DNA from 2 places in the Cellulomonas sp. CW35 genome. Region 2 is predicted to be linked to the other one. Evidence: riboswitches for the same ligand, from Rfam matches in the RefSeq annotation. Region 2 holds a riboswitch; the other holds the start of a gene.

Region 1 (4,380 bases), 1.4 Mb from region 2:
GCGCACCAGCAGGCCGCCGGCTGCGTCCGCTCCGGCGGCGGTGCTGGGTGCCGGCGTCTGCGGCGCCGCCGACGGGGGTGCGGCGGTGGGCGCGTCGGCCGTGCCCGGAGCGGCCGACGAGGCGGCCGGGGTGGTCGTGGCCGGACCCGCGGTGGCGTCGCACGCGGCGAGGAGCCCCATGAGAATCATGGCGAGGAGCACGGCGAGGACGCCTGCCCGCACGGGCGCGCCGGCCACGAGCCCGGCTCCGGAGGTGGGCTGCGCAGCGCGTCGGTCACCCATGAGGTCGTCCACCCATGAGCACGTCAGCGGCCGCACGGGGCGCGCACTGCAGCCCGGACGTCCGGGTTCACCCGTTCGCGACAGGCCGCGGCCCCGGTCGCCTCGCGTGAGGCGACCGGGGCCGCACGGCCGTCAGACCAGGCCGAGCGCGAGCATCGCGTCCGCGACGCGCACGAAGCCCGAGATGTTGGCACCGGCGACGTACGAGCCGGGCACGCCGTACTCGTCGGCCGTCGTCAGGCACCGGTCGTGGATGTCACGCATGATCGCCGCGAGGCGCTCCTCGGTGTGCTCGAACGTCCACGAGTCCCGCGACGCGTTCTGCTGCATCTCGAGCGCGGAGGTCGCGACACCGCCTGCGTTCGCGGCCTTGCCGGGCGCGTACAGCACGCCCGACTCGGTCAGCAGCGTGATCGCCTTGGGCGTCGTGGGCATGTTCGCGCCCTCGGCGACGACCTTGACGCCGGAGCCGACGAGCGCGCGCGCGTCGTCCTCGTCGAGCTCGTTCTGCGTGGCGCACGGCAGCGCGACCTGCGCACCGACCTCCCAGACGCGGCGGCCCGGGACGTACACGGCGCCGCGACGCTCGGCGTACACCGAGACGCGCCCGCGCTCGACCTCGCGCACCTGCCGCAGCAGGTCCAGGTCGATGCCCTTCTCGTCGAGCACGTAGCCCGACGAGTCCGAGCACCCGACCACGTGCGCGCCCAGCTGCTGGGCCTTCTCGATCGCGTACAGCGCGACGTTGCCCGCACCGGAGACGACCACGCGCTGCCCGTCGAAGGACTCGCCGATCGTCCGGAGCATGCTCTCCGCGAAGAGCACCGTGCCGTAGCCGGTCGCCTCCTTGCGGACGAGCGAGCCGCCCCAGGTGAGGCCCTTGCCCGTGAGCACCCCCGACTCGTAGCGGTTGGTGATGCGCTTGTACTGCCCGAACAGGTAGCCGATCTCACGGCCGCCGACGCCGATGTCACCGGCCGGCACGTCCGTGTACTCGCCGATGTGGCGGTACAGCTCCGTCATGAACGACTGGCAGAAGCGCATGACCTCGCCGTCGGACTTGCCGCGCGGGTCGAAGTCCGAGCCGCCCTTGCCGCCGCCGATCGGCATGCCCGTCAGCGCGTTCTTGAAGACCTGCTCGAAGCCCAGGAACTTCACGATCCCGAGGTACACCGAGGGGTGGAACCGCAGGCCGCCCTTGTACGGGCCGAGTGCGGAGTTGAACTCGACGCGGAAGCCCCGGTTGATCTGCACGGTCCCCGAGTCGTCGACCCAGGGGACACGGAAGATGATCTGCCGTTCGGGCTCGCACAGCCGCTCGAGGACGGCGGCGTCGACGTACTCGGGGTGGCGGTCGAGCACCGGCCCGAGGCTGTCGAACACCTCGTGGAGGGCCTGGTGAAACTCGTGCTCCCCGGCGTTGCGCGCGAGCACCTGCTCGAGGGCACGCTCCAGCTGCACCTGCATGTCTTTCGGCTCCGCTCTGCTCCGCGTGGCCTGGATGTGAGGACGCCCCAGGCTAGACGCCGTCCGGCAGTCGGGCGCAGGACTCCCGACCCGTGGACATCCGCGGGTCGCTGGGCGGCGCGGCGCTCGTCGCCCCGCGGTCGGCGTGCCGCTGGGGCGCGGGGCCCCGCGACGTCCACCAGACGAGATTTCCGACCAATCTGGTATCCCTTTTCGCACCCGCTGCTATACCCCTCCCGAGGTCACGAGAACCAGCGCCAAGCCCCGGCTCGCTGGTCGGCAACCCCGGTCACGCGCGGGGTGCTCCGGGGGACGACCTGGCCGGCCCACGGGCCGGCAAACGTGACGGAACGATTGCGAGGGACCATGAGCACGCACGCACCTGACACCCACCCCGAGCCCACCGTCGTGGTGGTCGCGGGCAACCCGCGCGAGGGATCGCGCACCCTGGCGGCCGCCCGGGCCGCGGCGCTTGCCGTCGCCGCCCACGTCGGCGGGACGGTCACCACCACGGTCGACCTGGTGACCGTCGCCGGCGAGCTCTTCGCCGGGCAGCGACCCCAGGTCGACGCCGCGCTCGGCGCGCTGGCGGACTCCGATGTCGCGGTGATCGCGACCCCGGTCTACAAGGCCTCCTACACGGGCCTGCTGAAGGCGTTCCTCGACCTGTACGGCCCCGACGGGCTCGCGGGCGTCGTCGTCGTGCCCCTCGTCGTGTCCGGCAACCCGGCGCACGCGCTCGTCGGCGAGGTCCACCTGCGGCCCGTGCTCGTCGAGCTCGGCGCGGTCGTCCCGACCCGCGCCCTCACGGTCACCGAGGCCGACCTCGCCGACCCGACCGGCCTCGACCGCGCCGTGGACGCCTGGCTCGCGCGCGGCGGCGACGCGCTGCGCCGCGCCGTCGGTCAGCCGGCCGCGGACCTCGACCTCGCGGAGGCAGCCCGATGACCGCCGAGCCGGTCGCCCGCCCGCACACCGACGCGCCGCACGAGTCGCGCCTGTCACCCGACGAGTACAAGGCCGTGTTCCGCGGCCACCCCGCGGGCGTCGTCGTCGTGACGCTGCGCGACGCGGACGGCCGACCCGTCGGGTTCACCGCGACGTCCGTCATCTCGGTCTCCACCGAGCCGCCGCTGCTCGCGTTCTCGCTCGCGTCCTCGTCGTCCTCGTGGCCCGCGGTCTCGCGTGCGACGACCCTCGCCCTCAGCTTCCTCGCCGACCACCAGGACGACGTCTCGGCCAGGTTCGCGACGAGCGGCATCGACCGGTTCGCGGCCGGCGGCTGGACCGCGCTGCCGGCCGGGGAGCCGGTGTCAACGACCACTCATCCCGATCCCACGATCTGGACCATCTCGTTCCCCGTGTGAGCCCCCGCTGCCCCACCTCGCCCACGCCCCCGCCCGCCGACCCCGCGGTTCCTCCGGGTCCGAAGGAGCTGAGCCGGAGCAAGCGCGGTCTCGACCGAGGCCCCCGCCGCTGACCCCGTCGTTGCTCCGGCTCTGGAGGGGCCGAGCCGGAGGAAGCGCGAGGTCGGCGGGGTGGGGCGGTCAGGTATCGGGTGTCGGGTGCGGGGGCTGGGTGTCGGGGACGACGAAGCCCCCGCGCCGGGTGGGTGCGGGGGCTCCGGGGTGGTGCGGGGTCAGCCGAAGTGGCGCGGGAGGGTGGCCTCGAACACGTCGCGGGCCTCGGCCAGCGGGATCGCGAACAGGCCCTCGACCTCGACGGCCGGACCGGCCTCCTCGTCGTCGGACGCGACGTCCGCGGTCTGACCGAGCTTGAGCGCCGGGACGCCGCGCGCGACGCACAGGTCCGCGAAGCGCACCTCCTCCGAGCGCGGCACCGCGACGAGCGCACGTGCCGTGGACTCGGAGAACAGCGCCTCGAACGGCGTGAGGCCGTCCCGCTCGCACAGCGCGTCGAGGGACACGCGCACACCCACGCCGAACCGCAGCGACGACTCGAGGAGCGCCTGGACCATGCCGCCCTCGGACAGGTCGTGCGCCGCGTCGACGAGGCCGTCGCGCGCGGCGTTCTGCAGCACCGCGGCCAGCGCACGCTCGGCGGCCAGGTCGACCCGCGGCGGCACGCCGCCCAGGTGACCGTGCTCGACGTCCGCCCACGCGGACCCGTCGAGCTCGGCACGCGTGGTGCCGAGCAGGTAGACCGACACGCCCGGCGCGGTCCAGCCGGACGGCACCGCGGACGCGACGTCGTCGAGCACGCCCAGCACACCGACGACGGGCGTCGGGTGGATGGCCGAGTCGATCTTCCCGGGCTCGCCCGTGCCGTTGTAGAGCGAGACGTTGCCGCCCGTGACGGGGACCTCGAGCGTCTGGCACGCGTCGGCCAGGCCGCGGATCGCCTCGACGAGCTGCCACATCGAGTCGGGGTGCTCGGGGCTGCCGAAGTTGAGGCAGTCGGTCACCGCGAGCGGGCGCGCGCCCGTCGTCGCGACGTTGCGGTACGCCTCCGCGAGCGCGAGCTGCGCACCCGTGTACGGGTCGAGCTTGCCGTAGCGGCCGTTCGCGTCGGTCGCGAGCGCGACACCCAGGCCGCTCTCCTCGTCGACCCGGACCACGCCCGAGTCGTCGGGCTGCGCGAGGGCGGTGTTGCCCTGCACGAAGCGGTCGT
Region 2 (4,380 bases):
TCACGCACTACACGCGCATCCTGCGCTACATCACGCCCGACTTCGTGCACGTCTTCGTCGACGGCCGCATCGCGGAGGAGGGCGGCCCGGAGCTCGCCGAGCGCCTCGAGAACGAGGGCTACGACCGGTTCCTGGTCAACTCCTGACCTCGTGCGGGTGCCGGGCCGCTGCCCGGCACCCGCGCACCCCACCCGTCCACGTCGAGGGGATCCGCAGTGAGCACCACCCTGGAGGCCGCCGAGCTCGCGGCGGTGCGGGCCGACTTCCCGCTGCTCGAGCGCACGCTGCGTGACGGCAAGCGGCTGGTCTACCTCGACTCGGGGGCCACGTCCCAGAAGCCCGACGTGGTCCTCGACGCCGAGCAGGACTTCTACCTGCAGCGCAACGCCGCGGTCCACCGCGGTGCGCACCAGCTCGCCGAGGAGGCGACCGAGGCGTTCGAGGACGCCCGGGCGCGCGTCGCGTCGTTCGTCGGGGTGTCGCCCGGCGAGCTCGTGTGGACGAGCAACGCGACCGCGGGCATCAACCTGGTCGCCTACGCGCTGTCGAACGCGACGGCGGGCCGCGGGGGAGCAGCGGCGCAGCGGTTCGCGCTGCGTCCCGGCGACGAGATCGTCGTCACCGAGGCCGAGCACCACGCGAACCTCGTGCCGTGGCAGGAGCTCGCGCTGCGCACGGGCGCGACGCTGCGGTGGATCGGCGTGGACGACGACGGGCGCCTGCGGACCGACGAGATCTCGAGCGTCGTCACCGACCGCACGCGCGTGCTGGCCTTCACGCACGCCTCCAACGTGACCGGCGCGATCACCGACGTGCCCGCGTTCGTCGCCCGCGCCCGCGAGGTGGGCGCGCTCACGGTGCTCGACGCGTGCCAGTCCGTGCCGCACCTGCCGGTCGACCTGCACGAGCTCGGCGTCGACTTCGCCGCGTTCTCGGGGCACAAGATGCTCGCGCCGACCGGCGTCGGCGCGCTCTACGGGCGACGTGAGCTGCTCGAGGCGATGCCGCCCGTCACGACGGGCGGCTCGATGGTCGAGGTCGTCACGATGACCGAGACCACGTACGCCCCGCCGCCGCAGCGGTTCGAGGCCGGCACGCAGATGGTCTCGCAGGCCGTCGCGATGGGCGCGGCCGCGACCTACCTGTCCGACCTCGGGATGGACGCCGTCGCCGCGCACGAGCACGACCTGGCGGGCCTGCTGCTCGACGCGGTGGCGTCCGTGCCGGGTGTGCGGGTGATCGGCCCGACCGACACCGCAGACCGGCTCGCCGCGGTGTCGTTCGTCGTCGACGGCGTGCACGCGCACGACGTGGGGCAGGTGCTCGACGACGCCGGCGTCGCGGTGCGCGTCGGCCACCACTGCGCACAGCCGCTGCACCGCCGGTTCGGCGTGGCCGCCACGGCACGCGCGACCGCCGCGGTGTACACCACCGACGAGGAGATCGCCGTGTTCCGGGAAGCGCTCGCGGGGGTCCGGGCGTTCTTCGGACTGACGGACTGACGGACTGACGGACTGACGGCGCCCCCGGCGCCACGAGAAGGGCGACGTATGAGCAGCTCGATGGAGCAGCTGTACCAGCAGGTGATCCTGGACCACGCGAAGTTCCCGCACGGGCGAGGGCTGGGCGAGGCGGCCGACGGCGCCCGCTCGGCGCAGTCGCACCAGGTGAACCCCACGTGCGGCGACGAGGTGACCCTGCAGGTCGACGTCGACGACGCCGGGGTGGTCCGCGGGCTGCGCTGGGAGGGGCAGGGCTGCTCGATCTCGCAGGCCTCGGTCTCGGTGCTGCACGACCTGGTGCTCGACCAGCCGCTGGGCACCGTCGACACGCTCGCCGCGTCGTTCCGCGACCTCATGCAGTCCAGGGGGCAGGGGCTCGACGACGACGATGCCGAGGAGGCGCTCGGCGACGCCGCCGCCTTCACGGGCGTCGGCAAGTACTCCGCACGCGTGAAGTGCGCCCTGCTCGGCTGGGTCGCGCTGAACGACGCACTCATCAAGACCGGATCCCGGGAGGACGCATGACCACCCCCAGCACTGGCTCACCGACGACCGTCGCGGACGTCGAGGAGGCGATGCGCGACGTGATCGACCCCGAGCTCGGGATCAACGTCGTCGACCTCGGCCTCGTGTACGGGGTCGCGCTCGAGCAGAACACCGCGGTGATCGACATGACGCTCACGTCGGCGGCGTGCCCGCTCACCGACGTCATCGAGGACCAGTCGGCGCAGGCGCTCGACGGCATCGTCGACGGCTTCCGCATCAACTGGGTCTGGATGCCGCCGTGGGGCCCGGAGAAGATCACCGAGGACGGTCGTGAGCAGATGCGGGCCCTCGGCTTCAACATCTGACACACCTCGCACGCGGGCGGTGGACGGCGGACTCGTCGTCCACCGCCCGCGTTCGTGTGACGTCCCTTGCTCGTGCGAGCCGGGCCGCGTTAGCGTCTCCCCAGGTCAAGAGCGATCAGCGAGACGCCCTCCGCGTGCTGGTCCGGCAACCGCGCAACCTCGCGCACGGTGCCCCGGAGGAAGACCGGCCCGGCGGCGACCGCCGCCGGGAAGTGCGAAGGGAGTACGCCCATGAGTGAGAAGTTCCTGCGCGCCGACGGTCTCGTCGAGCTGCGCCCCGCCCCCGCGGCGGTCGCGGAGGCGAGCCGGACCGGTGTCGACCTCGTCACCCGCGGGGAGCTGTGCACCGCGTGCCTGGTCGGCGACTGGGGTCTGTCGCTGCTGAGGGTCGCCAAGACGCTCTGCGACGACTGCACCTGGCTCGAGTCCGAGGTCTCGCGGCGGGCCGGAGCGGCACGCTCGCGTGCGGGTCGGACGGCCGGCGACGGGGTCGTGCAGCTCGCCGGGCTGTCCGACCCCGACGACGCGTCGTGGGCGCCCGTCCGCGCCGCGCTCCAGCTGCGCGACGCGCGCCTGACCGAGCTGCTCGACGACGCCGCGGCGTCGGGTATGGCGGTCGTCGAGCTGGACTCGGTGCGGGATCACGATCGCACCGTGCGAGCGGTCAGCCGGCAGGACGCTCTCCGGTCCGGTCTGCTCGACGACTCGGCGGAAGCACGAGTGCGTCTGTTCGCGGAGTGGCTGCGTCTGCTCGCTCCCGAGGACCACGCCGTGCGCGCCGACGTGCTGGCGGACGTCCCGGCGCTCGCGCACGCCCTGCGCGCGCACCAGGTGGGAGTGATTGCGGCCTCGGTCCGCGCTGACGTCGACCGGGTGGGCCGGGAGACGGCCCGAGCCCTCGCGACGGTGACGCGTGCGCCGCTCGCGCTGGGCGCCGTCGTGAGCCGTCTCGTTCGGGTCCGCCTGACCCGTTTCGCGCGCGCGGCCCGCGCGTAGCACCGACGCATCGCGTGGGTCCGGCTGACCTGCGTGGTGGGGGTCGCACTGGGCCGCGCCACGCAGGTCAGCCCGGCGCGGCGTGCGCTCAGCCCTTCTTCGACTTGGGGGCGCGCAGCCGGAGCCACCGCGCCTGGCCCTCCTCCCGGAGCTCGACCTGCCCCTGGCGTGAGCGCACGAAGTCCGTGAACGTCGCGAAGCCGAGCGCAGCCTCGTTGTACCGGGGGTCGAGCCGCTTCATCTGCTGCTTGACCGCCGACGCCTGGCTCCAGCCGTCGGCGTCCTTCGCGACCAGCCCGAGTGCGCGTGCGAGCAGCCGCGTCGCGACCGGACCGCTGATCGGCTGTGACGACGTCTCGGGCTCGGTGCGCGTCGCGGTCGTCGCCGTGCGCGGAGCGGTCGTCACGGGCGAGGCAGCAGCGTCGTCCGGGGCGCCCGTGACGACGGTGTCGTCGTCCTCTGCCTCGTCCGACTGCCGCACGGCCTCGTCGTAGTACTCGAACTCGTCGCACGCGGAGATCAGTGCCTTGCTGGTCCCGCCCGGCACGCCGACGCCGACGACCACGCGCCCGAGGCGCTTGCACCGCTGCGCGAGCGCAATGTAGTCGGAGTCGCCAGCCACGATCACGACGTGCGTGAGGTCGGTGAGACGGAACAGGTCCTCGAGCACGTCCACGGCGAGCCGGATGTCGGCGCCGTTCTTGGTACCGGACGCAGGGAAGAGCTGCGTGAGGTCGATCGCGCGGTCCACCAGCTGGCGCCGGTACGCCGCGTTGGCCGGCACCGACCAGTCGGCGTACGCGCGGGTCACGGCGAGCGTGCCGAACGACGACGCGTAGTCGAGGAGCGCGCTCACGTCGACCCGGGCGGCGTCGAGCCGAGGGGCGACGTCCTTACCGGCGTCACGCGCGTTGTCCTTGCGCCACGAGCCGTCACCGTGGAGCTGGTCGTAGCGGGAGATGACGATGTTGTCGAAGTCGAGATAGACGCCCACGCGGGCGGAGCTGTCGTCGGTGCTCATGCCCGGAGTC

What was found. A riboswitch is a leader RNA that binds a small molecule or an ion and turns the genes downstream of it on or off. The one in region 2 is predicted to bind S-adenosylmethionine.
Region 1: linked by a shared signal. The riboswitch ahead of ACT17Q_RS02780 (NAD(P)H-dependent oxidoreductase) and the one ahead of ACT17Q_RS09250 (hypothetical protein) in region 2 are both predicted to bind S-adenosylmethionine.

Annotation. Positions count from the first base shown of each region.
Region 1 covers NZ_CP199000.1:585,136-589,515, reverse strand. Annotated here, with positions in the region: gene ACT17Q_RS02790 (glycoside hydrolase family 6 protein) at 1-282, opposite strand, end outside; gene gdhA (NADP-specific glutamate dehydrogenase) at 415-1,749, opposite strand; SAM riboswitch class IV at 1,990-2,098, shown strand; gene ACT17Q_RS02780 (NAD(P)H-dependent oxidoreductase) at 2,116-2,697, shown strand; gene ACT17Q_RS02775 (flavin reductase family protein) at 2,694-3,116, shown strand; gene purL (phosphoribosylformylglycinamidine synthase subunit PurL) at 3,389-4,380, opposite strand, start outside.
Region 2 covers NZ_CP199000.1:2,013,693-2,018,072, reverse strand. Annotated here, with positions in the region: gene sufC (Fe-S cluster assembly ATPase SufC) at 1-146, shown strand, start outside; gene ACT17Q_RS09265 (SufS family cysteine desulfurase) at 216-1,502, shown strand; gene sufU (Fe-S cluster assembly sulfur transfer protein SufU) at 1,551-2,027, shown strand; gene ACT17Q_RS09255 (metal-sulfur cluster assembly factor) at 2,024-2,353, shown strand; SAM riboswitch class IV at 2,457-2,574, shown strand; gene ACT17Q_RS09250 (hypothetical protein) at 2,585-3,349, shown strand; gene ACT17Q_RS09245 (NYN domain-containing protein) at 3,438-4,370, opposite strand.